DNA from 2 places in the Superficieibacter sp. HKU1 genome. Region 1 is predicted to be linked to the other one. Evidence: predicted binding sites of a transcription regulator. Region 1 holds the regulator's gene; the other holds the start of a gene.
The links. Region 1 encodes Fur, which represses iron uptake genes when iron is present. Its sites were predicted from a motif close to ATAATAATGAGAACNACTATCAA; they were not measured.

Region 1 (15,337 bases):
CTCAATGTGCAGCATCTGGAAAGTCTTAACGACGTGGTCAGCGGCGTTACCGGCATTCAGGTGCGGGAAACCGTACCCGATCCGGTGTTCGATGCTGCCGATGATGTCGTACTGGTCGATCTCCCACCCGACGATTTACGCCAGCGTCTGCACGAGGGAAAAGTTTACCTTGCCGGGCAGGCTGAACGGGCGATCGAAAACTTCTTTCGTAAAGGTAATCTTTACGCCCTGCGCGAGCTGGCCCTGCGCCGCACCGCCGACCGTGTTGATGATCAGATGCGGGTCTGGCGGGAACATCAGGGACAGGAAAAGGTGTGGCATACCCGCGATGCCATTTTACTGTGTATCGGTCATCAGACCGGCAGCGAAAAGCTGGTGCGCACCGCCGCGCGTCTGGCGGCAAAACTCGGCAGCGTCTGGCATGCGGTATATGTCGAAACGCCGCGTCTGCACCGTCTTGCACGCGCGCAGCGCCAGGCGATCCTCAGCGCGCTGCGGCTGGCGCAGGAGCTGGGGGCGGAGACCGCGACCCTCGCCGATCCGTCAGAAGAGAAAGCGGTCCTGCGCTATGCCCGCGAGCACAATCTTGGCAAGATCGTGCTGGGACGGCAAACCCGCCGTCGCTGGTGGCAGGGCGATTCTTTTGCCGGGCGGCTGGCCCGCCACGCGCCGGATCTGGATTTAATGATTGTTGCGCTGGATGACCCTCCTGCCACGCCACCGCGCGCCAGCGATACGCGTTCTGTGCGGGAGCGCTGGCGCGTTCAGTTTACGGGCTGCGCTGTTGCGCTCGCGCTGTGCGCCGGGATCACGCTGATGGCCATGCAGTGGCTCACGGCGTTCGATCCCACTAACCTGGTGATGATTTATCTGCTGGCGGTGGTGCTGGTCGCCCTGCGCTACGGACGCTGGCCGTCGGTAGTGGCGACCGTAGTGAATGTGGTCAGCTTCGATCTGTTTTTCATTGCCCCGCATGGCACCCTCGCCGTCTCAGACGTGCAGTACATTCTGACCTTTATCGTGATGCTGATTGTCGGGCTGGTGATCGGTAATTTGACGGCGGGAATGCGCTACCAGGCGCGGATTGCCCGCTATCGCGAGCAGCGTACCCGCCATTTGTATGAGATGTCGCGGCGGCTCGCCGTCAGTCGCAGCACGGAGGATGTCGCGAACATCGGCGAGCAGTTTATACAGTCCACGTTTCAGGCCCGCAGCCAGCTGTTATTTCCCGACGCCGGGGCGCGGCTGATGCCACTGACGCCGCAGCCCGGCATCACCCCCTGGGACGAAGCGATTGCCCGCTGGAGCTACGATCGCGGGCAGCCTGCCGGGGCGGGCACCGATACCCTGCCCGGCGTGCCGTACCAAATTCTGCCGCTGAAAAGCGCCAGCCGGACGCACGGGCTGGTCGTCGTTGAGCCGGGCAGTCTGCGCCAGTTGATGATCCCGGAACAACAGCGGCTGCTGGAAACCTTTACGCTGCTGATTGCCAGCGCGCTGGAACGTCTGGCGTTGACCTCCAGTGAGCAACAGGCGCGACTGGCGAGCGAACGTGAAAGCGTGCGTAATGCCCTGCTTGCGGCACTTTCGCACGATTTACGTACGCCGCTGACGGTACTGTTTGGTCAGGCGGAAATTCTGACCCTCGATCTGGCCAGTGAGGGGTCGAAGCATGCGCCGCAAGCCAGTGAAATTCGCCAGCACGTACTGAACACCACGCGGCTGGTCAATAACCTGCTGGATATGGCGCGTATCCAGTCGGGCGGCTTTAACCTTAAAAAAGAGTGGCTGACGCTGGAGGAAGTCGTCGGCAGCGCGCTACAGAGCCTTGAGCCAGGCAGCCGTCCCATCGACCTGGGGCTTCGTGAGCCGTTGACGCTTATCCATGTTGACGGTCCGCTGTTTGAGCGGGTGCTGATCAATTTACTGGAAAACGCCCTTAAATATGCCGGACACCGGGCACAGGTCGGGCTTAACGCCTGGATGGAGGATGGACAACTGGTGCTGGAAATCTGGGATAGCGGGCCGGGCATTCCTGCCGGGCAGGAAAAGCGTATTTTCGATAAGTTTGCCCGCGGCATGAAAGAGTCAGCCATTCCGGGCGTGGGATTAGGGCTGGCGATTTGTCAGGCCATCGTCAGCGTTCACGGCGGTACGCTTACCGCCAGTAACCGTCCGCAGGGGGGAGCCTGTTTTCGTGTTACGCTACCGCAGGATGCGGCACCCCGGCTTGAGGAATTTGATGAGCGCTATGATTAACGTTTTAATTATTGAAGATGAACAGGCGATTCGCCGTTTTCTGCGCACCGCGCTGGAAGCGGACGGGCTGCGCGTATTTGAGGCCGATACTTTGCAGCGCGGCCTGCTCGAAGCCGCCAGCCGTAAACCGGACCTGACCATCCTCGACCTTGGGCTGCCGGACGGCGACGGCATCGATTTTATTCGCGAAGTCCGGCTGTGGAGCCAGATGCCGATCATCGTCCTGTCGGCACGTGCTGAGGAGACCGACAAAATCGACGCCCTTGATGCGGGTGCCGACGATTATCTCAGTAAACCTTTTGGGATTGGTGAATTACAGGCTCGCCTGCGGGTAGCGCTGCGTCGCCACGCCAGCGGACAAAAAAATGAACCGCAGGTAAAGTTTGGCGCGATGGTAGTGGATCTGGCCGCACGGCGAATTTTACGTGACGGCGAAGACGTTCATCTGACGCCGATTGAATTTCGCCTGCTGGCGGTATTGCTCAATAATGCCGGAAAAGTATTAACCCAGCGTCAACTGTTAAACCAGGTGTGGGGACCTAACGCCGTTGAACATAGTCACTATTTACGCATTTATATGGGACATTTACGCCAGAAATTAGAGGTCGATCCGGCCCGCCCCCGCCATTTATTAACGGAAACGGGAATCGGCTATCGCTTTATGTTTTGAATAACTATTCATTCCTTCCTGTTATTTACCTCTTTTATCTCCGGACAATTATATTGCCCGGGATAAAACTCATTAAAATAAAGGCCATTACTTGTTATTCACAATTCATTTACATAAACAGCACCTGACCGCCAGTATGCATAAATTATGGATAATTATTTCTGTATAGATCGTTTTTTGGTGATCAGCTTCACAGTTAAAGGTGCTTTTCTGGATAAAATGAGCATACCTTCAATTGACTCATGAATGGTGATGAATATGGAAAACAATAGCCGAATTATGCCACATATCAGGCGGACAACACATATTATGATGTTTGCCCACCGCAATAGTTTTGACTTTCATTTCTTTAACGCCCGATAGTCTTCTGACCTCGGGCGCTTCAGCATAGCAACGTTCCTGAAATCTCTGTAATACAGGATGTTACCTGTAGCAGACAGCGCTCGCCTTACCTGAATCCTGCATTGCCAGCCCCCGGACTGGCAGGGTTTATGTCATCTTAAAAAAGCATATAACTGATATTTCATCAGCGAGTACCTGTTGCTTTTTTTCCGGCTCGATCAATTTCCTGCTCAGGAAATTGAAGGAACACTATTATCTAAAATAAAGAGTTTATTATGTCTCAATTAAAAATTGCCGTTAGCCGTGCCTGCCCTGACTGTTTTTGTACTCAGCGCGATATTGTCAGTACCGCTGAAACCCATTTTATTAATGTTGCCGCCGTTGTCTTAACCATCGACGACGTAGAAGCGGGCAAACTTGATGAGATCGACGCTACCGGTTATCACCTGCCGGTGTTTATTGCCATAAATAACGATCAACGAGTGCCGGCAGAATATCTGGCACGCATTCAGGGCGTATTTGAATACGATGAAACCCGCAATGATTACTACGGTCGCCAGCTTGAAGCCGCCGCACAAAAATATGAAACGCAACTGCGTCCGCCCTTCTTCCGTGCGCTGGTAGACTACGTTAACCAGGGTAACAGCGCCTTTGACTGCCCCGGTCATCAGGGCGGTGAATTTTTCCGTCGCCATCCGGCGGGCAATCAGTTTGTCGAGTTCTTTGGCGAAACGCTGTTCCGCGCGGATCTCTGTAATGCCGATGTGGCGATGGGCGATTTATTGATCCACGAAGGCGCACCCTGCACGGCGCAACAGCACGCGGCCAGCGTCTATAACGCCGATAAAACCTATTTCGTCCTCAACGGTACCTCATCGGCCAACAAAGTGGTGCTGAATGCGTTATTAACGCCGGGGGATTTGGTGCTGTTCGACCGCAATAACCATAAATCGAACCATCATGGTGCCCTGTTGCAGGCGGGCGCAACGCCGGTGTATCTCGAAACCGCCCGTAATCCGTATGGCTTTATCGGCGGCATTGATGCCCACTGTTTTGAAGAACGCTATCTGCGCGAGCTGATCGCCGACGTCGCGCCGCAGCGCGCCCGCGACGCGCGACCGTTCCGCCTGGCGGTGATCCAGTTGGGCACCTACGACGGCACCATTTATAACGCCCGTCAGGTGGTGGATAAGATTGGTCATCTTTGCGACTACATCCTGTTCGATTCCGCGTGGGTCGGGTATGAGCAATTTATCCCGATGATGGCGGACTGCTCGCCGCTGCTGCTGGAGCTGAATGAAAACGATCCGGGTATACTGGTGACCCAATCGGTGCATAAACAGCAGGCCGGTTTCTCGCAGACGTCACAAATCCATAAAAAGGACCGCCACATTAAAGGCCAGCCGCGCTACGTTCCGCACAAACGCCTGAATAACGCTTTTATGATGCACGCCTCCACCAGCCCGTTTTATCCACTCTTTGCCGCCCTGGACATTAATGCGCAAATGCACGAGGGCCAGTGCGGACGAAATATGTGGATGGACTGCGTAACTCAGGGGATCGACGCGCGCAAGCTGATCCTCGAAAACTGTCAGCACATTCGTCCGTTCGTGCCTGAACAGGTGGATGGGAAAGCGTGGCAACACTGGCCGACCGCCGATATTGCCTGCGACCTGCGTTTCTTCCACTTTGTGCCGGGCGAACACTGGCACGCCTTTGAGGGCTACGCCGATCATCAATATTTTGTCGATCCCTGCAAACTGCTGCTGACCACGCCTGGCATTAATACCGCCAGCGGAGAGTATGACGCTTTCGGCGTACCCGCGACGATCCTCGCCAACTTCCTGCGTGAAAATGGCGTTGTGCCGGAAAAATGCGATCTCAACTCCATTTTGTTCCTGCTGACCCCGGCGGAGGACATGGCCAAGCTGCAACAGCTGGTAGCGTTGTTAGTGCGCTTTGAAAAATTGCTGGAGACCGACGCGCCGTTACGCGACGTGTTGCCGTCGCTGTATCGTCAGTATCAGGATCGCTACGCGGATTATTCTCTGCGCCAGCTTTGCCAGGAAATGCATGACCTCTACGCCCGGCATAATGTGAAGCAACTGCAAAAAGAGATGTTCCGCAAGGCGCATTTCCCGCGCGTCAGCCTGAATCCGCAGGAAGCCAATTACGCGTATCTTCGCGGTCAGGTGGAACTGGTGCGCTTACAGGATGCTGAAGGTCGCATTGCGGCAGAAGGCGCGCTCCCTTACCCGCCGGGCGTACTGTGCGTCGTGCCGGGGGAAATTTGGGGCGGCGCGGTGCTGCGTTATTTTAGCGCGCTTGAGGAAGGCATTAATCTTCTGCCGGGTTTCGCGCCGGAATTACAGGGCGTCTATATCCAGGAGCAGGATGGCCGCAAACAGGTATGGTGCAACGTCATTACGCCGGAGAAAACCTCCGCCACTCTGCTGAAAGGAGAGCAATTATGAGCAAGTCCAATAAAATGGGCGTGGTCCAGCTCACCATTTTGACGATGGTTAACATGATGGGTTCCGGGATCATTATGCTGCCAACCAAACTGGCCGAGGTGGGCACCATTTCGATTATCTCCTGGCTGGTTACCGCCGTCGGCTCCATGGCACTGGCGTGGGCCTTCGCCAAATGCGGGATGTTCAGCCGTAAATCCGGCGGGATGGGCGGCTATGCCGAGTATGCCTTCGGCAAGTCCGGCAACTTTATGGCTAACTACACCTACGGCGTGTCGCTGCTGATTGCCAACGTTGCGATTGCCATTTCGGCGGTAGGTTACGGTACTGAGCTGCTGGGATTATCCCTCAGCCCGGTGCAGATTGGTCTCACGACCATCGGCGTGCTGTGGATTTGTACGGTAGCCAATTTCGGCGGCGCGCGCATCACCGGGCAGATCAGTAGCATCACCGTCTGGGGGGTGATCATCCCGGTGGTGGGGTTGTGCCTGATTGGCTGGTTCTGGTTCAGCCCGTCACTGTACGCGGCGTCGTGGAATCCGCATAACGTGCCGTTCTTTAGCGCGGTGGGTTCTTCCATCGCCATGACGCTGTGGGCATTTCTCGGCCTGGAGTCGGCCTGTGCGAATACCGACGTGGTGGAAAATCCGGAGCGAAACGTGCCCATTGCCGTGCTCGGCGGTACGCTTGGCGCGGCGGTGATTTATATCGTTTCGACCAACGTGATTGCCGGAATTGTACCGAATATGGATCTCGCCCACTCCACCGCCCCGTTCGGCGTGGCGTTTGCGCAGATGTTTACGCCTGGCGTCGGTAAAATCATCATGGGGCTGATGGTGATGTCCTGCTGCGGCTCCCTGCTCGGCTGGCAGTTTACCATCGCCCAGGTGTTTAAATCGTCCGCTGACGAAGGCTATTTCCCGAAAATTTTCTCGCGCCTGAGCAAGGCCGACGCGCCGGTTCAGGGGATGCTGGCAATTGTCATCTTCCAGAGTGGGCTTTCGCTGATGACCATCAGCCCGTCGCTGAACAGTCAGTTTAATGTGCTGGTCAATCTGGCGGTGGTGACCAATATCATCCCGTATATCCTGTCGATGGCGGCGCTGGTGATCATTCAGAAGGTCGCGAAAGTCGATCCGCGCAAGGCAAAGGCGGCAAACGTGGTGGCATTTATCGGCGCGGTGTATAGCTTTTACGCGCTCTACTCCTCGGGGGAGGAAGCGATGCTGTACGGCGCGATGGTCACCTTTATGGGCTGGACGCTGTACGGGCTGGTGTCGCCGAGGTTTGAACTGAAGAATAAGCACGGGTAAGGGGATAAAGAGGAAAGGCTCCTGCGGGAGCCTTTACGGTTGGTGAAAAACCTGGTTTTGCGAGTGTATGCGTCGTTTTGCCGGGTGGCGGCTTCGCCTTACCCGGCCTACGAAAATCAACAATATTAACAACTTATATGCAACCCGCAGGCCTGTGCAAGCGAAGCGCCGCCAGGCATTATTCTACAGTAAAACGTTTGTACGCCGTCTGAATGGTTCCCGATATCCACGGACGGTTGCCATAACGCAAAACGCCTCCCGAAGGAGGCGTTACGGTAAATACTACTCTCAGGCGTTCTTCAGCACTTCGCTGACAATCTCTACGGCTTCTTTTTCAATGCGCTTACGGTGTTCTTCACCCAGGAAGCTTTCACAGTAGATTTTGTATGCGTCTTCGGTACCTGACGGACGGGCGGCGAACCAGCCGTTGTCGGTCATCACCTTCAGCCCACCAATCGCTGCGCCATTGCCCGGTGCCGCGGTTAAACGCGCGGTGATAGGATCGCCTGCCAGAGTGTCGGCGCTGACCATCTCCGGAGAGAGTTTAGACAGCGCGGCTTTCTGTGCTGACGTGGCGCTCGCGCCCAGACGGTTGTAGCTTGGCGCACCAAAGCGTGCCGCCAGTTCGTCATAATGCTGCTGCGGGTTTTTCCCGGTAACGGCGGTAATTTCTGCCGCCAGCAGGCACATAATGATGCCGTCTTTGTCTGTTGACCACGGAGTGCCGTCGAAACGCAGGAACGAAGCCCCTGCGCTCTCTTCACCACCGAAGCCGAAGCTGCCGTCGAACAGACCGTCAACAAACCATTTGAAGCCAACCGGCACTTCCACCAGCTTACGGCCCAGATCGTTTACCACGCGGTCAATCATTGCTGATGAAACGAGGGTTTTACCCACCGCAACGTCTTTGCCCCACTGGGGGCGATGCTGGAACAGGTAGTTGATCGCCACCGCCAGATAGTGATTCGGATTCATCAGACCGGCCGGGGTCACAATACCGTGGCGGTCATAATCCGGGTCGTTAGCAAACGCCAGATCGAATTTATCCCGTAGCGCCAGCAGCCCTGCCATCGCGGATTCAGAAGAGCAGTCCATGCGGATCACTTCGTCTTTATCCAGATGCATAAAGCGGAACGTCTGGTCGACATGATCGTTTACGATGGTCAGGTTGAGCTTGTAATAGTCAGCGATGCGTTTCCAGTATTCAATGCCGGACCCCCCCAGCGGATCGACACCCAACGTCAGGCCCGCTTTCTGGATTGCCGCCATATCGACGATTTCAGCCAGCCCTTCGATGAACGGCTGCACCAGATCCTGCTCTTTGACGTGACCGGAGGCCAGCGCGTCATTCAGTGCCAGGCGCTTGACGCCTTTCAGACCATCAGCCAGCAGCGCGTTAGCACGATCTTCCACGACTTTAGTGACGTTAGTATCGGCCGGGCCACCGTTTGGCGGGTTATATTTGATACCGCCATCTTCCGGTGGGTTGTGCGACGGCGTAATGACAATGCCGTCAGCCTGTGCGCCGCCTTTTTTGTTGTGCACCAGAATAGCGTTTGAAACCGCAGGCGTCGGCGTAAAGCCGTTGTTTTCCTGGACAATCATGTCCACGCCGTTCGCCGCAAGCACTTCCACAACGGAAATAAATGCCGGTTCCGACAGCGCGTGGGTATCTTTGCCAACGTAGCAAGGACCGGTAATGCCGTTTTTCGCACGCTCTTCGGCAATCGCCTGCGCAATTGCCAGAATGTGAGGTTCATTAAAGCTTTGACGAGCTGCGCTACCGCGGTGGCCGGAAGTGCCGAACTTCACGGCGTGTTCCGGGTTGCCCGCTTCCGGTTTCAGGACATAATACTGAGACGTCAGCTGCGCGACGTTGATCAAATCACGTTGTTGTGCAGGCTGCCCCGCACGATTGTGAACTGCCATTGCCTGATCCTTTTGATGCAAGGGTTAAATAGTGCCGCAAACCTTCTCAATCAGTTCCGCCGGGAACTGCATTGATTGCATGATATGTTCAATCATGCCGCATTTACGGCCGGTATTGGTATTAGTAATCACCCAGTAGGGGGTATCCGGCACCTGTTTCGGTTTAGTCTGATTACCGCTTTGTAACAGCGTTTGCTCGTCAGCCGCAAAGTACACGCGGGTACGCCCGTGCAGTGACTCGGTGGCTTCGGCAAACGCCGTGTTATCCAGTGAATAAAGTGTAGACAGGATCAGCATGAAGCGGTTTACCGCCTTGCGCTGTTCGGCATATTCATCAGACAACAGTAGCTCACGCATCGCGCGGACGTTATCTTTAGGGGTGTTAACCGGTTTTTTTTCAACCACCGGGGCGGGTGCACTCACCGCTTTATTTACCGGCGTGACAGGCTGTGATGCGGCAGAAAATTTCAGTATGCGCCGTAAAATGTCGGACGCGCTCTCACCAATGTGCTGGGTGTGGCTGGCAATATAGCGATAGAGCTCATCATCAACTTCGATCGTTTTCATCTTGATCCAGTACGATATTTTTGAGTACAAGTTATTGAGATTATAAGGGCAAATCTCAACTGCGGATAGCGTCAAGCCTGGATGACCGCAAAAGTCCGGAAACTTCTGAAAGCTTGCAGCCCCGCGGCAGAATGTTCACCATAATACCTTAACCTGCCAGAGCGAAAAAAAGATCTTTGCTATGAAATTAAATACCCGCACGCAATCTGCACAACAATCGTCTGACGCTTCACCGATCGTACTGGTTCACGGACTGTTCGGCAGCCTCGATAATCTGGGCATTCTTGCCCGCGATCTGGTCAGCGATTACGACATCCTCCAGGTAGACATGCGTAACCATGGTCTCTCGCCCCGCGATCCGGAGATGACTTATTCCGCGATGGCGCAGGATCTTGTGGATACGCTGGATGAACACGGGATTGAGAAAGCCACTTTTATCGGTCACTCCATGGGCGGTAAGGCGGTCATGGCCCTGACCGCGCTGGCGGCAGAGCGGATTGACGGGCTTGTCGCCATTGATATTGCCCCGGTCGATTACGCCGTGCGTCGCCACGATGAAATCTTTGCCGCGATTAATGCCGTCACCGATGCGGGCAGCACCACCCGGCAACAGGCGGCTGCGGTGATGCGTGAACACCTGAGTGAAGAAGGCGTGATCCAGTTTTTGCTGAAATCCTTTGTCGACGGTGAATGGCGTTTTAATGTGCCGGTGCTGTGGGAGCAATATCCGCACATTGTTGGCTGGGAGACGGTCCCGGCGTGGGATCAGCCGGCGCTGTTTATTCCCGGCGGCAATTCTCCATATGTCAGCGAGGCGTACCGTGAGCCGCTGCTGGCACAATTTCCGCAGGCGAAGGCGCATGTGATTGCCGGAGCGGGCCACTGGGTGCATGCGGAAAAACCGGAGGCGGTGTTGCGCGCAATCCGTCGCTATCTGGGCGACCGCGCCTGATTAAAAATCCAACGTCCGCACGCCAGATTGCCCGCGGGCGTTGGCGTGCTTCCTGCACTAATGTATGATGGCGCGCTACCCAACCGGGCAATGGCCCGGCTGCTTGTTTCCCCGAAGTCACTCTTAATCATGGCAAAAGAACAAACGGACCGTACGACAATAGATCTGTTCGCGAATGAGCGTCGCCCGGGAAGACCCAAAACCAATCCCCTTGCGCGTGATGAACAGCTACGTATCAACAAGCGCAATCAGTTGAAACGCGATAAAGTACGCGGCCTGAAGCGTGTGGAACTGAAGCTGAACGCTGACGCGGTTGATGCCCTGAACGAGCTGGCGGAGGCGCGGCAAATCAGCCGCAGCGAGCTTATTGAAGAGATCCTGCTGAGCCAGCTTGCGCTGTTGCACGGGCAGGACATTGTCTGAAAAAGCGCCTTAAATCCCTTTTCATGTAGCAGAGAGTGCAGTCGGACGTGATTGCTATTTCCGCGTACTTCTCTGTTCTGCTATGATTGCCCTTATCCGTGTGCAATACGTCACCACCATATCAATAAGTATCAAGAGGTTATTTTACTCATGGCAATCACAGGCATCTTTTTCGGCAGCGATACCGGCAACACCGAAAATATCGCGAAGATGATTCAAAAGCAGCTAGGTAAGGATGTCGCCGATGTGCATGACATTGCCAAAAGCAGCAAAGAAGATCTCGCGGGCTACGATATTCTGCTGCTGGGCATCCCTACCTGGTACTACGGTGAAGCACAATGTGACTGGGACGACTTCTTTCCGACCCTGGAAGAGGTAGACTTCAACGGTAAGCTGGTAGCACTGTTTGGCTGCGGCGATCAGGAAGATTATGCCGAGTACTTCTGTGATGCGTTAGGCACCATTCGCGATATCATTGAACCGCGCGGCGCAACGATTGTGGGTCACTGGCCAACGGCAGGTTATCACTTTGAAGCGTCAAAAGGCCTGGTTGATGACGATCACTTTGTCGGCCTGGCCATTGACGAAGACCGTCAGCCTGAACTGACCGCAGAGCGCGTAGAGCAGTGGGTGAAGCAGATCTCTGACGAACTGCACCTGAGCGATATCATCAACGCCTGATGCTGATATGACGCGACCTTCCGGTGGCGTCATACTGATAGATATAAGCAATCAAAATAATTGCTACAATTTTTTAACTTTTCAGTACACATCTGTACAATAGCCACTGATTTAACGAGGTCAGCACCGTTTTACGGGCCGCCCTCGCTTTAAACGCTAACTTTGTCTGATACTTGCAGTTTTCAATCAGGCATGGCAGTTCTATAATGAGAGGCATTATGAGCGATGCACTCTCTGTAAATACTTCCCTGTGGGGAGTGAATCTTATAGCAACAGGACAGATTCCGCATGACTGACAATAATACCGCATTAAAGAAAGCAGGCCTGAAAGTCACGCTTCCCCGGTTGAAAATCCTGGAAGTGCTTCAGGGACCTGACAATCATCATGTCAGCGCGGAAGATTTATACAAACGCCTCATTGACATGGGCGAAGAGATTGGCCTCGCCACCGTCTACCGCGTTCTGAACCAGTTTGACGATGCTGGCATTGTTACCCGCCACAATTTTGAGGGCGGAAAGTCCGTTTTCGAACTGACCCAGCAGCATCACCACGATCACCTGATTTGCCTCGACTGCGGCAAAGTGATTGAGTTCAGCGATGACTCAATTGAGTCCCGTCAGCGTGAGATAGCCGCTAAACACGGTATTCGTCTCACTAACCATAGCCTTTATCTGTATGGTCATTGCGCTGAAGGCGACTGCCGTGAAGACGATAACGCCCATGAAGGCGTGAGCAAGTAACCGCATCACAAGCCAGCCTCCCCGGCTGGCTTTTTTTTATTCCCCGCCCTGCCCGTATATTCAGATTTCATCAATACTTTTTATATCTGCGGTTGGCTAGTATGCCCGCTTTCAGGCGTTACGCCTGTAGACCATGAAGTTGACAAGGATCGCGTCATGCCGCAATACGCCCCCCACCAGAAGGCGCTTGCCCATATTCTGACTATTTTCGATGATGGCGCTAACAAACGTCGTTTACCGCGTTACAACCACCTGACCTTTCAGACAGATAAGATTTGTTTGATCTATTACGGTGATTATTCGCTGTTGCGCCGCCGTGATGAGCTGCTGATGACCCGCTCACAGGCTCCCGGCATCGTCGGTCTGATCCTGCCCGGTACGGCGCAACAGTTTGTCACCATTCGCGCAGAGAGTGATTGTGACTATCAACTGGTCAGCCATGATGCTTTCTTTACTCAGATTGCGCAGCAGCAGGCCCACCAGCAGATGTATACCCTCTTGCTGACGCAGATTACGTGGCAATACCAGCGGGAAGAATGGCTGTTTGGTTACAATAGTCTGGTGACGGTCCAGGGGGCAATTTTGCTTCTTGATCGGCTTGAACCAACGATCCGCGCCGGTACGAATGTGGCCGATTTCGTGGTTAAGTCGACGAACTTATCGCGGAGTATCGTCATGAAATCAATGGCCTTTTTGCGCCAGCAAAACGCGATTGAAATTAATAAAGGCAAGCTTATTCGAATCAACTATCTTCCTGATATTCGTTAAAAAACCCGGCTCGCTTGCGCGGCCGGGTTGGAAGACGGCTGTCTGCATCAGAAGATAGTAAATGGCGCGATAACCATAAATTTCACATCGCGCTCATCCTGGAAGATGTTGCCGTATCCGCCACCGTAACTCGGGATGTCAGAGTGGTTGTCATACTCGGTGAAGTGAAGTTTAAACATCGTTCCTTTCGCCCGGCCATCCTGAAGGGTATAAACCGCATCCAGACTGTATGAAGACTCTTCAATGGTTCTGTCTTTGTCATAATAAGCGTCCGGGTTGAGCTGCCAGGTTGATGGTTTCGCATCCCAGGCATACACATACGAAGCGCCGACGTTCCAGCCTGGCAGATCCCAGTTTTTCAAATCATACATTGCGCCAAAGAAAACGGCCTTTTCGCCATTGGCGTTAAAGTCAGAACGGTTATCCCACCAGATATCAAGACGTCCGTTTGAGGAAGCGTAGGTTGGCGTCATACGTTGCAGGAAATACCCTTGCTGGCCATCCGCTTTAACCCACGTGCCTTCCAGACGCAGATCGACGACCTCTGCCGCTTTATAGCCGAACGTCAGTGCCTGTAGCCAGGCAGTGCCATCGTAAATATCGTTGCTGCCACGATCGTCAACTTTGTCGCGAGCGCCATAGAATTGATAGCTGGTGGTTAATGGTGCACCAGCCACATCGAATTGATAGCTGGCTTTCGCAAAGTATTGATCGATGTAACCTTCTGCCTGACCAAAAGCGGCTTCGAGCACCAGTTTATTTTTGAAATCGTACTTAGCGCCAATGGAGTGCAGGTAATCGACATGGGTCTTCTGATCGTTTTGGTAAAAATGATCCATTTCGATGTGCCAGGGCGATTTGTATTCGTTGGTCCACATATATGAGAAGCTCAACGCGCCCGCATCACCGTAGTCGAAATTCGCACCGGCCTCAGCGCCCTGATAGGTTCCCGGCATAAAGCTCCAGTGCGGGGCCAGCAAAGTTTGCCCGGTTGGCTGAATATAGCCGGCACGCGCCCAGGCGGGTCCATATTTGAATTTTGCCGCTGCTTTATACAGACTTATGCCGCTTTTATCGCCGGACCAGTCTTCATCATAGGCTTTGTTGCTTTTAGAAAAGGCAATTTCGTTCGGGTGCGCGCTGTCGCCATTTTCAGCCATTTCAATCGCCGTAAAGGCAGCAATATCAAGGCCAAACATGTCGGCGGCATAGCCGGACTGGAAATCAAGATTTGCGTTCCAGGTGGCATGAGAAAGGTTAACTTTGTACTTGTCATCATCAGTGACATCTTTACGGTCACGTTCACGCTGCCAGTAATAGATACCGCCTGTGAGGGTTGAATCGTCGAAAAATCCTTCGGCTCTGGCCTGCGGGGAAGCCATCAAACCAGACATTGCTGTGACGCCGGCAATAGCCAGCGCCAGCGTACTACGTTTGCCACTGAACGTACGCATGGGGTGATCCTCTTTGACTTTTAAAAACGCCGACTAATACGGCGATAAAAATAAAATTAAAAAGTAGCCAGCTATAAAAGTGACTGATTACTGCAAGCCAGAATATTTTTCGCGACGCGAATTATCAATCCTTTTTAGCGGGGAAAATGCAGGAGTATGACGAAGCGCACATAATTAATCGTACTTTGTAACAATTTCAGGGGCAAAAATGAGAGCAGCACAGCGGCGCTAATCCTGATTAAACAGCGAATTAGCGCTGATATTATTGATGATGAGAGTAACCGGATGAAAGGGGCTGTAAGCATTAATTCGCAACGCGAATATATTTAGCGAGGTGATTATTTTATTGAGAGTGAAAATAAAAAAACGCCGCAGAGCGCGGCGTTCAGACTGCTGACAAACGTGATACCGAGGATTGATGCCTGGCGGCGCTGCGCTTGCACAGGCCTGCGGGTTGCAATAATCCATTGATATTGCCAGGCCGGGTAAGGCGAAGCCGCCACCCGGCAAAACGACATCACCGAGGCTGACACGGTCGCCAGCCATCTTAACCGCCGATCACTCGCCGATCTTAGCCCACGTATCGCGCAGCCCCACGGTGCGGTTAAACACCAGCTTGTCTGCGGTTGCGTAGCGGCTATCAAGGCAGAAATAACCTTCGCGTTCGAACTGATACGCCTTTCCTGCTTCAGCCGCTTTCAGTGATGGCTCGGCAAATCCCTGTTTGATAACCAGTGACTCCGGGTTAATTACCGTCAGGAAATCGT
Region 2 (15,337 bases), 1.7 Mb from region 1:
TGTACGAACCGTCACCGCCGATAACCACCAGCGCATCAATGCCACGCTTTTTCATGTTCTCGATAGCCACAGCACGGATGTGTTCTTCACGAAATTCCGGGAAACGCGCGGAGCCCAGGAAAGTACCGCCGCGGTTGATCATGTCGGAAACGCTATAGCGGTCGAGCTGGATCATACGATCTTCGTATAGCCCCAGATAACCATCATAAACGCCCATGACTTCCAGACCTTCCGTTAATGCTGCACGGACCACGCCACGAATCGCAGCGTTCATGCCCGGCGCATCGCCGCCACTTGTCAACACACCGATTTTCTTAATCATGACTACCTCTGAACTTAGAATGCAAAATGAAATCTGATGCCGGAAACGAACTTAGGCTCACCCGAAGTACGTAACGAATACTGCCGATAGTATATCAATCCTCTGTTGCTGAATTGATTCAGGTCAGACCAAACGGCGCTAATTTATACAAAAAATGCCGATCCAGCCCACACTTTTACAAGAAAGAAAAAAGCTCAAAGCCGTTGTTCTTCCTGCGGTACTACCGAACAAGGATCCTGGTGAATGATGACGTCCGATCCCGGAAAACGAAGTAAAAGCGCCTGCTCAATCTGTTCGGCCACAAGATGCGCCTCAAACAGCGGCAGATTGTCGTCCATTTCTAAATGAATCTGAATAAAGCGGGTCGGCCCTGACTGCCGCGTTCGTAGGTCATGCGCGCCACGTACGCCTGGCCAGGCGGTGACGGTCTCAATAATTTCCTGTCGCTCTGCATCAGGAAGTGCGCGATCCAGCAGAGCCTGTACGGCTTCATACCCCATACGTAACGCGCTATACAGGATATAAACCCCAATCCCCAGCGCAAACAGCGCGTCCGCCCGGTGCCAGCCATACCATGACAGACCGAGGGCGATGAGAATGGTTCCGTTCATCATAACATCAGACTGATAATGAAGCATATCGGCACGCACTGCCTGACTGTGGGTTTTTCGCACCACCCAGCGCTGAAAAGTGACTAAAATCAGCGTGCTAATCAGCGCGATAATGGTCACTACCACCCCCACACCGGGCGCATTCATTGGTTCCGGACTTGCCAGATGCTGAATGCCGGTGAGGAAAAGAAACAGCGCGGAGCCGGAAATAAACATACTTTGTGCCAGTGCCGCCAGAGATTCGGCCTTGCCGTGACCAAACGTGTGTTCATCGTCGGCTGGCTGCAACGAGTAGCGGACCACCCACAGATTAGTGAGCGACGCTGCGATATCGACCAGTGAATCCACCAGGGCAGCCAGAATGCTGACCGAGCCGGTATGCCACCATGCGAAAATTTTGATAATTAACAAACAGGATGCCATTACCGTGGCGGCAACGGCTGCGCGGCTGACCAGTTGGCCGTAAGAATGGTTCATAGATTCTCCTGCTTAACCCTCGGGTAGTATAACGCACGTCGAGGCCAGGAAGAAAAAGGCGGTAAACCGCCTTTACGGAGAATGAATTAAGGATACTTGCGGGCGAATTCGTCGTCAGACATACAGATCAATATGATAAGTTCGACAAAAGCTACAATACTCGGGATAAGCGTCCAGAAGAACAGCAGGTACACAATCCCCAGGCCTACTTTGCCCAGATAGAATTTATGCCCACCGAAAGCGCCCAAAAAGAATGCCAATAAAATCGCCGTGGTACGATTTTTTGAACTCTTAGCGACCTGAGATGCGCCACAGTGTGGACACGCATTAGCCGTTTCATGTATTTCTTTTCCACAGCCCCGACAAAAAACCATACCAGCCATCAATAAATCCCTTTAACATATATTAAATAATTATAACTCATTGATTTAACTTATTATTTTGACTTATTTTCACCATGCTATGCAACGTTCATTTTACGTTTTCGCGTAAATAACAGGCAAAAAAAACCCCCTCATCATGAGGGGGAAGACAGGGATGGTGTCTATGGCAAGGAAAAACAGGGTATGTCACTGGGATGCTACTTACTGCTACTAAACTGCTTTAACGGAGGACTTTGCTGAAGTTGCGCAATCTCGCGCATCTGCGCCATCCGTTGTTGATGCTTTTCATTTAAAACCGCTTGCTGCTCTGGCGTTAACAGAAGGAACATCTGGTTGCGCACGCGGGCCATTTCGACCTGCCGGGCTACCTGCTCCTGCGCCATTTTCTCTGCCTGAGCGCGCACAGCGTTTTCATCAAAATTTTCTGCGGTAATAAGGCGGTGCATTGCCTCAATTTCGCTAACATTAACAGGCGGCTGCTCGTGCCTTGCCTGTTGCATCAGATCGCGCATTTGTTGGCGCTGACGCTCGGTTAGACTTATGCCGTCAAACATGTGACTCTGCTGGCTGTTACGCTGCGTAAGTCCTTCGGTCTGGTGCCAGTTATCGCCTGCGATGGCTTCACCTGCCTGGCTGAACGCACTAAATGCCAGCGTAGAGGCCATGACGGCAGCGGTAACTTTGCGCATCACTTGCTCCCACAAACTTTGTTTCGCGATTCCACGAGAGACAGTCTACGATTCAGGCTGAAAACTAGCGTCAGGCGGTGTAAAACAACGTAAAGTCATGGATTAGCGCGCTTCGATGACGTAATTTCTGCCTCGGAGGTATTTAAAAAATGAATAAAATCCTGTTGGTTGATGATGATCGGGAGCTCACGTCATTACTTAAAGAGCTGCTCGACATGGAAGGTTTTAACGTTTTAGTGGCTCACGACGGTGAACAGGCGCTGACGTTGATTGATGACAGCATAGACCTGCTTTTACTGGACGTGATGATGCCGAAGAAAAACGGTATCGACACGCTTAAAGAACTACGCCAGACACACCAGACGCCCGTCATTATGTTAACCGCGCGCGGTAGCGAGCTGGATCGCGTGCTTGGCCTTGAACTGGGCGCGGATGACTATCTGCCCAAACCGTTTAACGATCGTGAACTGGTCGCGCGTATCCGCGCTATCCTGCGCCGTTCGCACTGGAGCGAGCAGCAGCAAAATAGCGATAACGGTTCGCCGACGGTTGAAGTCGATGGCCTGAGCCTGAATCCGGGGCGTCAGGAAGCCAGCTTTGACGGTGAAACGCTGGAGCTGACCGGCACCGAGTTTACCCTGCTCTATCTGCTGGCCCAGCATTTAGGCCAGGTGGTCTCCCGCGAGCATTTGAGTCAGGAAGTGCTCGGTAAACGCCTGACGCCGTTCGATCGCGCTATCGATATGCACATCTCCAACCTGCGGCGTAAGCTGCCGGAGCGGAAAGACGGGCATCCGTGGTTTAAAACGCTGCGCGGCCGTGGGTATCTGATGGTCTCCGCTTCATGATTGGAAGCCTGACCGCCCGCATCTTTGCTATTTTCTGGCTCACGCTGGCGCTGGTATTGATGCTGGTACTGATGTTACCCAAGCTGGATTCGCGCCAGATGACCGAGCTGCTGGAGAGCGAACAGCGTCAGGGTGTGATGATTGAGCAGCATGTTGAAGCTGAACTGGCCAACGATCCGCCCAATGATTTGATGTGGTGGCGTCGGCTGTTTCGTGCGATAGACAAATGGGCCCCGCCGGGGCAGCGTCTGGTCCTTGTGACCAGCGAAGGCCGGGTGATTGGTGCTGAACGCAATGAAATGCAGATCATCCGCAACTTTATTGGTCAGTCGGATGATGCCGATCAGCCGCAGAAGAAAAAGTATGGCCGGGTCGAACTGGTCGGGCCGTTCTCCATTCGTGACGGCGAAGATAATTACCAGCTGTACCTGATCCGCCCCGCCAGCAGTTCGCAGTCCGATTTTATCAACCTGCTGTTTGACCGTCCGCTGCTGCTGTTAATTGTCACGATGCTGGTCAGCGCACCGCTGTTACTGTGGCTGGCATGGAGTCTGGCAAGACCTGCGCGTAAGCTGAAAAATGCGGCGGATGAAGTCGCGCAGGGCAATTTGCGCCAGCATCCGGAACTGGAAGCCGGGCCGCAGGAGTTTCAGGCAGCCGGGGCCAGTTTTAACCAGATGGTGACCGCGCTGGAACGTATGATGACGACCCAGCAGCGCCTGCTGTCGGATATCTCCCACGAGCTGCGCACGCCTCTTACGCGTCTTCAGCTTGGCACCGCCCTGCTGCGTCGCCGTAGCGGAGAGAGTAAAGAACTGGAGCGTATTGAGACCGAAGCGCACCGGCTGGACAGCATGATCAACGATCTGCTGGTCATGTCGCGCAACCAGCAAAAAAATGCGCTGGTCAGCCAGACGATGAAAGCCAACCAGTTGTGGGGCGAGGTACTGGATAACGCGGCCTTTGAAGCCGAGCAAATGGGTAAATCCTTTACTATCGAATACCCGCCGGGTCCGTGGCCGTTATACGGTAACCCGAGCGCGCTGGAAAGCGCGCTGGAGAATATTGTGCGTAATGCCCTGCGCTACTCGCATACCACCATTTCCGTCGGTTTTGCGGTAGATAAAGACGGTATCACCATCACCGTTGATGATGATGGCCCAGGCGTCAGTCCGGAAGACCGGGAGCAGATTTTCCGTCCGTTCTATCGTACCGATGAAGCACGCGACCGTGAATCAGGCGGCACCGGGCTGGGACTGGCAATTGTTGAAACCGCCATCCAGCAGCATCGCGGCTGGGTTAAAGCGGAAGACAGCCCGCTCGGCGGTTTGCGTCTGATGATTTGGCTGCCGCTGTATAAGCGGGCGTGACGGCGATATGGCCTGAAAAAAGGCCATTACGCTTTGCTACGTTTCGCCTGCTCCCGCAGCCAGCCAACAAACGCCTCGATTTTTGGCCACTGCCTTCCGGGTAGCGTGGTGATGTAATAATGCTGGTGGCATTTCAGCGCCATATCGCCAAAAGGCGCGATAAGCTCCCCGCTGTCGAGGCGTTTTTGCACCAGCCGCTTACGCCCCATCGCCACACCGATGTGGTTCATTGCGGCAATCACCGCTAAATCAGAACGATCGAAACCAATACCTGATGATGTCGGCAGGTTTACCGCAAAATGCTGTGCCCAACTGTGCCACTCATCGGTGCCCGAATCGTTACTCCACGCCTGTCGGTCATGGAGTAAGGTGCAGTGTTCTAAATTGAGCAGTAAACCCGCTAAGTCAAAGCGGCGGGCATACTCGGGACTGCATACCGGCAGAATCTCTTCGTCCATCAGAAAGTGGTGCGTCAGCTGCGCCGACGGCGCATCGTCAAAATAGATGGCTAAATCGATCCCGGCACGTTGCAGATTGACATTATCGTTACCGGTCAGCATGGTGAGCGAAATGGAGGGATAACGACGCGTGAAATCGCCCAATGCCGGTACCAGCCAGCATTGAGCAATAGAGGGCCGCGAGTAGACCGTCAGCGTGCCGGACAACTCCTGATTTTTAATATCAAGGATTTCCTGATTCAAGGTATCCAGCGACGATTTCAGCGCCCAGAATACCCGCTTGCCTTCATGGGTAAGTTCCACTTTACGATGGGAGCGAACAAACAGCTGGATGCCCAGCTCCTCTTCAAGCTGATTGATGCGATGACTAATGGCACTGGGACTTAATGACAGCTCATCAGCCGCCAGCGCAAAGGACTGGTGTCTGGCCGCCACCTCAAATGTATAGAGTTTTGATAACTGCCAGCCGTTAAGCAGGCGATTTCTGACATCGCGAAGGGGATCCATAATCACCTCTGTCACCCTGATACTTTATCCGAATTGTAAAAAAAGACGCGGTAAAAATCAGCTTAAAGATGAACCAGAATGAACCACATCGCAAATTATCACCATTATTCGACGTAAATCACCTATTTGATTCAATCTGACGCATGTGAACGGAGATTTATATCGTTTGTCAGACTGGCCGGGACTTTGTCCAATAGGAGCAGGTTAATCACAGGGCAAGGTGAGATATGCACACTCAAATCTGGGTAGTGAGCACGCTGTTAATAAGCATCGTGTTAATCGTTCTGACCATCGTGAAGTTCAAATTCCACCCGTTTCTGGCACTACTGCTCGCCAGTTTCTTCGTGGGCGCGATGATGGGCATGGGGCCGCTGGAGATGGTCAATGCGATTGAAAACGGGATCGGCGGAACGTTAGGTTTCCTCGCCGCCGTTATTGGTCTCGGAACTATTCTCGGCAAAATGATGGAAATTTCCGGCGCGGCGGAGCGCATTGGTCTGACACTTCAGCGCTGCCGCTGGCTTTCCGCCGATGTCATTATGGTGCTGGTGGGGCTGATTTGCGGGATCACGCTGTTCGTTGAGGTCGGGGTGGTTCTGCTGATCCCGCTGGCGTTCTCCATCGCTAAAAAAACCAACACTTCGCTGCTGAAGCTGGCAATTCCGCTGTGTACCGCCCTGATGGCCGTGCACTGCGTGGTACCACCGCATCCGGCTGCGCTGTTCGTGGCGAATAAGCTGGGGGCGGATATCGGTTCCGTTATCGTTTACGGCGTGCTGGTTGGCCTGATGGCCTCGCTGATCGGCGGCCCACTGTTTCTGAAATGCCTCGGCAACCGTCTGCCGTTCAAACCGGTACCGGCAGAGTTTGCCGCGCTGAAAGTGCGTGATGAACAGACGCTTCCATCGCTGAGCGCCGCATTGTTCACCGTCCTGCTCCCCATCACTCTGATGCTGGTGAAAACCGTCGCTGAATTGAATATGGCTAAAGACGGCGCGCTGTATACGCTGCTGGAGTTTATCGGCAACCCAATTACCGCGATGTTTATTGCCGTCTTCTTTGCTTATTACATTCTCGGCGTGCGCCAGCATATGGGTATGAGCATATTGTTGACTCATACTGAAAACGGCTTTGGCTCTATTGCTAACATTCTGCTGATTATCGGCGCAGGAGGGGCATTCAATGCGATCCTGAAGAGCAGCGGACTGGCGGACACTCTGGCGGTGATCCTCTCTAATATGGATATGCACCCCATTCTGCTGGCCTGGCTGGTAGCGCTGATTTTGCACGCAGCGGTTGGTTCCGCAACGGTGGCGATGATGGGCGCAACGGCGATTGTCGCGCCAATGCTGCCGCTCTATCCCAACGTTAGCCCGGAGATCATCGCCATTGCCATCGGTTCTGGTGCCATTGGCTGCACTATCGTCACCGATTCTCTCTTCTGGCTGGTGAAGCAGTATTGCGGGGCAACCCTTAATGAGACATTTAAATACTATACAACCGCAACATTGATTGCGTCGGTCGTTGCACTGGCCGCCACATTCCTGCTTTCCTTTATTATCTAAACGCAAAGAGACGTCCTATGGAAAACATGCAAAAACTCCTCGCCCGGTATCCTTTAGTGGAGGATCTGGTCGCCCTGAAAGAAACAACCTGGTTTAATCCGGGAACCACCTCTCTTGCGGAAGGTTTACCGTATGTTGGCCTGACGGCTCAGGACGTAAAAGCCGCTCATGCCCGCCTGACCCGTTTTGCGCCATACCTGGCAAAAGCATTTCCGGAAACGGCCGCCACCGGTGGAATTATCGAATCCGATGTAGTGGCCATACCGGCCATGCAAAAACGGCTGGAACAAGAGTATGGGCAAAACATCAGTGGCGAAATGCTGCTGAAAAAAGACAGCCATCTGCCGATTTCCGGTTCCATCAAAGCCCGTGGCGGTATCTATGAAGTACTGACCCACGCAGAAAAACTGGCGCTGGAAGCGGGGCTGATAACGACTGAAGATGACTACAGCGTGCTGCTTTCGCCAGCGTTAAAACGGTTCTTTAGCCAGTACAGTATCGCCGTCGGCTCAACCGGTAACCTCGGACTGTCAATTGGTATAATGAGCGCCTGCATTGGCTTTAAGGTCACGGTACATATGTCTGCTGATGCCCGGGCATGGAAAAAAGCCAAACTGCGCAGTCACGGTGTAACGGTCGTGGAATACGAAGAAGATTACGGCGTGGCAGTGGAGCAAGGCCGCAAAGCGGCAGAGTCCGATGCAAACTGCTTTTTCATCGACGATGAAAACTCGCGCACGCTATTTTTAGGTTATGCGGTAGCCGGACAGCGCCTGAAGGATCAGTTCGCACAACAAGGACGCGTGGTGGATGCCGGACACCCGCTGTTTGTCTATCTGCCCTGCGGTGTTGGCGGTGGCCCTGGCGGTGTGGCCTTTGGCCTGAAGCTGGCATTTGGCGATAACGTCCACTGCTTCTTTGCTGAGCCAACTCACTCGCCATGTATGCTGCTGGGGGTATATACCGGCTTACACGATGAAATCTCCGTGCAGGATATAGGTATTGATAACCTGACGGCCGCTGACGGTCTGGCGGTGGGGCGCGCCTCTGGTTTTGTAGGACGTGCAATGGAGCGGCTGCTCGATGGCCTGTATACGCTTGACGATCAGGCAATGTACGACATGCTGGGCTGGCTGGCGCAGGAAGAAGAGATTCATCTGGAACCGTCGGCACTGGCGGGAATGGCTGGTCCGCAGCGCATCTGCAGCTCAGCGGCGTATCAGCAGGTGCACGCTTTCAGCACAGAGCAGTTCAACAACGCCACTCACCTGGTCTGGGCCACCGGTGGCGGCATGGTCCCGGAAGCCGAGATGGCGCAATACCTGGCAAAAGGGCGTTAACGTTACCGAGCAGTGGTCAGGTATCTGGCAGCGCGAGCCATCATGGTGATGCTTACGCTGCCAGGACATTAACACCGTAGTCATAATACCAGTCAGCGAAAACGATTATTTCCCCCACAACCGTCGCGAATTATCCTCGATCTTGCCGCTGGTGCGCCGCTTCTGCATGGTGCGCGTCCAGCTGGCCGATAGCCCTGCCGCCGACAGCAAACGATGATACTGCTCATCATCAAACGGCATTGACCAGGCAATCACCCCGGCTTCATGTACCGTCACATCACTCACCCGCGACGCCAGCACCAGCGGCGCTTCAGCGGAAACGTTGCCACCAGCAATCACCCGGTACAGCCAGCCGGTTTTGCCGCTCGCCTGCATGATGGAGGCCATGTCGCTGATACCGAAGTGAAAATTAAGCTTAAAGCAAGGCGAGCGCGGCTGAGTAACCTGAATGAAAGTCTCGCCCCACCGGAAGATATCGCCGATAAACACGTTCTGCTCGTTCAGCCCCTCGGTTGACAGATTCTCACCAAACGCGGGGGCCACAAACAGATCCTCCTGCTCAGGAAACTCACGCGCCCAGTGGCGATAATGCTCCCGAGGGTAGTGGCACAGCGCGCGGTCGGGTCCGCCGTGGATTTTGCTTTCTGCCTGCTCATCACCGACCAGCCCCAGCTCCGTCAGCGTCAGTTCGCCCGCCACCTGCACTTTCGCAATGGCGCTGGGACGGCTTCCTTCATAGTCCTGAACCCTGCCAGTAAATACCTCAACCGGATATCGCATCTGCTTCTCTCTTACCGACAAATTTGCTCCATTAAACCATATTTTTTACCCGTACCTTCCAAAATGCGAACCACGTTCACATGGCGCGTTGCCAGACATGCTATTTATTAAAATGATTTTGAAACGGCATTTCATAATAAGGAGTCAACGTGACGGTACAATCGCAATTTGCTGGCGTCTGGTGCCCTGCCATTACGCCACTGGATGATGATGGAAAGCTCGACCTGAACGGCCTGAAGCAGCATCTTCAACGCCTGACCAGAGCAAACATTGACGTGATTCTGCTGATGGGCAGCATCGGTGAGTTTGCGTCTTTCACGCTGGAAGAGCGATTAACCTTAATTCGCGAGGCCAGGGCGATGAGTTCGCTTAAGATGGTTGCCAACGTGTCATCGACCTGTATGAACGATATTCAGCGCATGGCAGAGGAGGCGTACCGCGTAGGCTACGATGCCGTGATGGTCTTACCCCCCTACTATTACGGACAAACGCCAAAACAGCTTCTCAGTTACTTCCGTCAGCTTGGCAATACTCTCGGCGGCAACTGGTTTGCCTATAACTTTCCGGCACGCACCGGCTGCGATTTGACGCCGGATCTGATTGCCACCCTCGCCGCTGAATTCCCGCACTTTGCCGGAATTAAAGATACCGTCGACTGCCAGTCTCATACCCGCAGTATGATCCAGGCGACCCGCGCCGTGCGTGAGGATTTTGCCGTACTTTCCGGTTATGACGAATATTACATCCCCAACCTGCTGGCGGGCGGCGCGGGCGTGATCTCCGGCTTAAACAATGTGATGCCGGAGCTATTTGTCAGTGCCCGCGAGGCGTTTAAGCAAGGCGATTTACAGACGTTGCGTGAGATACAGCAGAGCATCGGCACTTATATGTCCATCTATGCAATTGGTGATGATTTTGTCTCAACGATTAAGACCGTGGTATCGCGTAAATTCGGCTATTGCACCGGCGTATCGCGGAATGCGGGAGGCGCATTAAACGAGCATGAATGCCGCACGATTGATAAAGTGTTTGATATCAGGGGGTAAAAGAAAAAGCCCGGCAGCAGCGCTGACCGGGCTTTTTCAGAAAGGCTACGTATTATTCCACCGCTCCCAGCACATGCGCTTTTGCGGCTTCGGCTTTTGCCGCTCTGGCTTTCACCTTCCGCGACCAGATGGAGGTCAGGATCGGCACCAGAATGGAGGTCACAATCACCGATGTGGCGACCAGCGAGGTAGCCGCAGGGGCCATCGGTTTAAATTCCGGGATCATTTCAGCGATCAGGACCGGCGTTGCCACCGCAGCACCCGCCGAACTGGATGCGGCAATTCCCGCCGTACCGTCACCGCCGCCAATCAGTTTATCAGCAATAATCAGCGGAATACCGGTCACAACAATCACCGCCACGCCCAGCAGAATACCCAGCAGTCCGGTTTGCGCAATCACGCTTAAATCAATGGTGTTACCCAGTGCGAAGGCGAAGAAAGGGATCAGCGTTTGGACCGCTTTGCTGAAAAATTCCCGTAATTCCGGGTCGAGATTACCCAGCGTAAAACCTACCAGGAAAGGTAAGACCGCACCGACAAAAACGTGTGGTTCAAACGACGCAATACCTGCGGTACCCAGAATAATCATGGTCATCAGCGGACCGGATTCCAGCGACATCAGGACAAATGCGCCCGCTTCTTCTTTGGTGCCGTACTGCTGCATAATGGAGGCGTAGAGTCCGCCGTTGGTCATGTCCATCGCGGCCACCAGCGCCAGCGTGGAAAGTCCGGCGAAGAACCCTACCTCCACACCGTGCTCCGGAATGATGCGCGAGGCAATCGCCGCCACCAGCCAGGCCACTGCAATCTTGGTCACTACCAGCGTGCCGGATTTACGCAGCACCGTCCCCGTTGCGCTCAGCTTGATTGATGCGCCCATACAGAAAAACCAGACCGCCAGAATTGGCACCGTCCCGGTAATCATACCGTTGGTGAACGATCCGAAGTATTTTCCTGCCCCCGGCGCAAAGGTATGGCACAGCGCGCCCAGGAACAGCGGGACGAGCATCATGCCGCCCGGAATTTTTTCAATCTTGCGTTTAATCTGCATCTTCTTCACCTGTAAACATAAAAATGGGGCGATTTTTATGGGCGAGAACACTTCAGCCAGACCGTGCTCCCGTATCGATGAAAGGAAGATAATCATTCAGGGAAACTATAAAAGTGATCCTGAACACACAAATTGAAACGCAGTTTCTATTTTAATGGATCATTGTTTTTTATTTGATGCAGATCACCATAGCACCCTGAAACACGGCATAAAAAAAGCCCCCGCGGCAGCGCCTGCGGAGGCTTATGCTCTACACCTCAGTGCAGAGTATCAGTCGGAAGACTTATTTCTTCGCTGCAAAACGCGCTGCAGCTTCATCCCAGTTGACCACGTTCCAGAACTCTTTGATGTAGTCCGGGCGACGGTTCTGGAATTTCAGGTAGTAAGCATGTTCCCACACGTCCAGACCGACGATCGGGAAGCCAGAAACGCCGGCGACGGCTTCACCCATCAGCGGAGAGTCCTGGTTAGCGGTAGAAACCACAGCCAGTTTGTCGTCTTTCAGCACCAGCCATGCCCAGCCAGAACCAAAGCGGGTAGCGGCCGCTTTCTCAAACTCTTCTTTGAATTTTTCCACGGAACCGAAATCGCGCTCGATAGCCGATTTCAGATCGCCCTGCAGGGTAGTGCCTTTTTTCAGACCTTTCCAGAACAGGCTGTGGTTAGCGTGGCCGCCAGCGTTGTTGCGCAGCACGGTTTTCTTGTCTGCCGGGACCTGATCCAGTTTGGCGATCAGCTCTTCTACCGGCAGGTTAGCCAGTTCCGGCAGGCTTTCCAGCGCGGCATTGGCGTTATTGACATAGGTCTGGTGATGTTTGGTGTGATGGATCTCCATCGTCTGCTTATCGAAATGCGGTTCAAGGGCATCGTAGGCATACGGCAGGGATGGCAGTGTATAGCTCATAATCATCTCCATTATTGTCGGGCGGCAGATGTGTTAACGCCGCGTAAGCAGTTGGTTCATTATAGTTAATTAAATGATATTGAAAATGTTTATCAATGCCGTAGTTTTAATAAGGTTATAACTTTCAGTTATGAAGCAAAAATTGTGAGCTTGCTCATTCGATTACTCGGTTCATTGCCAGTGTGCGACGCAACGCGGCAATCCGCTGAAGGTTACTTCAGCGCGCAATTTTTACACTCATCGGGTCGGGGAGGTTTTACCGGCCATAAAAAAGATGAGGATAAATGCATGAGTAACATGATTACGATGGGTATTCTTTGGCATTTGATAGGCGCAGCCAGTGCCGCCTGTTTCTATGCCCCGTTTAAAAAAGTCAAAGGCTGGTCGTGGGAAACCATGTGGTCGGTCGGCGGTACCGTTTCCTGGCTGATTTTACCCTGGACGATTAGCGCCATCCTCCTGCCTGACTTCTGGGCGTATTACGGTTCTTTTAGTGCCTCCACGCTGCTGCCCGTGTTTCTCTTTGGCGCGATGTGGGGCATTGGTAACATCAACTATGGCCTGACCATGCGCTACCTCGGCATGTCGATGGGCATTGGTATTGCGATTGGCATCACGCTGATTGTCGGCACGCTGATGACGCCTATTCTGAACGGCAATTTCGACATTCTGATCCACACTCGCGGTGGCCGAATGACGCTGCTGGGCGTGCTGGTTGCGCTGGTGGGCGTGGGGATTGTTACCCACGCGGGTCGGCTTAAAGAACGCCAGATGGGTATTGAAGCGGAAGAATTCAATCTGAAAAAAGGGCTCCTGCTGGCGGTAATGTGCGGGATTTTTTCCGCTGGCATGTCGTTTGCGATGAATGCCGCGAAGCCAATGCATGACGCGGCGGCGGCACTGGGCGTCGATTCCCTGTACGTCGCACTGCCAAGCTACGTGGTAATTATGGGTGGCGGCGCGCTGATCAACCTTGGCTTCTGCTTTATTCGTCTGGCAAAAGTGAAGAGTTTGTCGGTAAAAGCGGACTTCTCGCTGGCGAAACCGCTGATCGTCAGCAACATCCTGCTATCAGCACTCGGCGGGTTAATGTGGTATTTGCAGTTCTTCTTCTATGCCTGGGGCCACGCGCGTATTCCGGCGCAGTACGATTATGTCAGCTGGATGCTGCATATGAGTTTCTACGTGCTGTGCGGTGGGATTGTGGGTCTGGTCCTGAAAGAGTGGAACAACGCCGGGCGTCGTCCGGTCAGCGTGCTGAGCCTCGGCTGCGTGGTGATTATCGTCGCGGCGAATATTGTCGGGCTGGGCATGGCGGGGTAATGGATGCCCCCTGCTGGCACGGCAGGGGGACATCGGTTACGACGAGTGGCGGGCACCATTGAACAGCAGAAACAGGTAACAGCATTCCGGCACCAGAAAGCTCATCTTCAGGCCGGCGATATCAATGACCGTTCCCTGAATAAACGGGATCGCCCCGCCACCAATGCCAGCCATAATTAAACAGGCCGAGATCCGCGCAGCCTCATCCTGCAACCCGCTTAAGGTGCGGGAAAAAATAATCGGGTATAGCACCGAGTTCATCACGCCGACCATCAGCAGGCAGTAGCCCCCCGCGCGGCTGGCCAGTACGATCGCCGCAAGCGTCAGCACGATAGCGCCCGTCACGCAGCCGCAATACATCCGCCGGGGATGACAATAGCGGGCGCACAGCCCGTACAGCAGTCTGCCGATTAACGCACCGCCCCAATAAAAAGCCACCAGCGACGTGGCCGTTGCCCGAGAAAAACCGCCCAGTGACGCCTCGTTGAGGTAGCTCAGAAGAGTGGTGCCCAGGCTAACCTCAACGCCAACATAGACAAAAATCCCGGCCACCCCGGAACGGAACTGCGGCTGTTGCCACAGATAGCGCCAGCGGCCCGGTTGCGCGATCGTTACATTGCGAAAGTCGTGCATCTGGCTGGTATGCAGCAAAAAAAACAGCAGCAGGCCGGTCAGCATCATTCCGATATACAGACCCGCAATTGCCGTTGTTGAAGCTGAAACCGTCAGCGCCAGTACCGCGGCCAGCAGTACCGGCGCAAGCGTCGCGCCGCAGGAGTTGATCGATGACGCCAGGCTCAGCCTGCCGGGCGCGTTTTCAGGCGCTCCCAGCCGGGTGACGTAAGGATTTGCCACCACCTGCATGGCGGCCACGCCCATCGCAAGGATGAAAATACCCGCCAGACACAGTGCGAAAAGCGTCGTCCACAGCGAAAAAACAATGACCAGCGCGCCGCCGAAAGCGAGGCACAGGGCAAAAGTCAGCGCCCGACGATAGCCAACGCGGTTCATCCACGCCGAAGCCGGAAAACAGATCGCAAACGGGGCCAGATAAAAAGCAACGTTCACCAGCATGGCGTCACGCCATGAGAGCGAGAACGTGGTTCTGAAAAAGGGAATTAGCGCACTGTTAATGGAGGTCAGCAATCCCCAGTAAAAAAAGACGGCAGAGAGCAGCGCAAAAGCGCCGGAAGTGTTTTTTTGATGATGCGGCATAACGAATCCATCCTTAACTGCCCGATAGCCACGCTACCGGGCAAACGTGCCTCAGAGTGTCAGTTCGCGCTCAAGTAGTGCGGTCATGTCACCGGCATCTCTGCCCTGCAATAGCTGCTGGCGGAAATCGTCATGCATCAGCTTGCGGGCCAGCCGCGAGAAGATTTTCATGTGATCGCCCTTCTCCTGCTCGCTCACCGTCAGCATGATCACCAGCGAGACGTCTACCCCCTCTCCCCACGATAACGGCGTCTTCAGGCGCATTAACGACACGCTGCTGTTCAGTACCGCTGCGGATTTACAGTGCGGGATGGCGACCGCAAAGCCGAGCGCGGTGGAAAAAACCGCTTCCCGCTGCCAGATGGCAGTCTCGACGTCCACGCCCGAGCGCACCCGCTGTTCAACCTCAAGATTATCCGTGAGCAGCTTGATGGCTTCCGCCTTGCTG

Region 2: sodA (superoxide dismutase [Mn]) is a predicted target of Fur. The motif match lies at 12,425-12,447, and genes of this name have one in related genera.

The regions. Positions count from the first base shown of each region.
Region 1 covers NZ_CP119754.1:1,555,256-1,570,592, reverse strand. Annotated here, with positions in the region: gene kdpD (two-component system sensor histidine kinase KdpD) at 1-2,259, shown strand, start outside; gene kdpE (two-component system response regulator KdpE) at 2,252-2,929, shown strand; gene speFL (leader peptide SpeFL) at 3,188-3,292, shown strand; gene speF (ornithine decarboxylase SpeF) at 3,547-5,745, shown strand; gene potE (putrescine-ornithine antiporter) at 5,742-7,055, shown strand; gene pgm (phosphoglucomutase (alpha-D-glucose-1,6-bisphosphate-dependent)) at 7,344-8,984, opposite strand; gene seqA (replication initiation negative regulator SeqA) at 9,009-9,551, opposite strand; gene ybfF (esterase) at 9,733-10,503, shown strand; gene ybfE (LexA regulated protein) at 10,633-10,926, shown strand; gene fldA (flavodoxin FldA) at 11,077-11,607, shown strand; gene fur (ferric iron uptake transcriptional regulator) at 11,896-12,348, shown strand; gene P0H77_RS07495 (helix-turn-helix domain-containing protein) at 12,505-13,116, shown strand; gene chiP (chitoporin) at 13,164-14,570, opposite strand; gene glnS (glutamine--tRNA ligase) at 15,129-15,337, opposite strand, start outside.
Region 2 covers NZ_CP119754.1:4,695,278-4,710,614, forward strand. Annotated here, with positions in the region: gene pfkA (6-phosphofructokinase) at 1-322, opposite strand, end outside; gene fieF (CDF family cation-efflux transporter FieF) at 517-1,410, opposite strand; gene P0H77_RS22365 (TM2 domain-containing protein) at 1,497-1,793, opposite strand; gene cpxP (cell-envelope stress modulator CpxP) at 1,991-2,482, opposite strand; gene cpxR (envelope stress response regulator transcription factor CpxR) at 2,632-3,330, shown strand; gene cpxA (envelope stress sensor histidine kinase CpxA) at 3,327-4,700, shown strand; gene dsdC (DNA-binding transcriptional regulator DsdC) at 4,727-5,665, opposite strand; gene dsdX (D-serine transporter DsdX) at 5,893-7,230, shown strand; gene dsdA (D-serine ammonia-lyase) at 7,248-8,570, shown strand; gene yiiM (6-hydroxyaminopurine reductase) at 8,676-9,350, opposite strand; gene P0H77_RS22405 (dihydrodipicolinate synthase family protein) at 9,500-10,396, shown strand; gene kdgT (2-keto-3-deoxygluconate transporter) at 10,449-11,447, opposite strand; gene sodA (superoxide dismutase [Mn]) at 11,731-12,351, opposite strand; gene rhaT (L-rhamnose/proton symporter RhaT) at 12,640-13,674, shown strand; gene P0H77_RS22425 (MFS transporter) at 13,711-14,889, opposite strand; gene ptsP (phosphoenolpyruvate--protein phosphotransferase) at 14,941-15,337, opposite strand, start outside.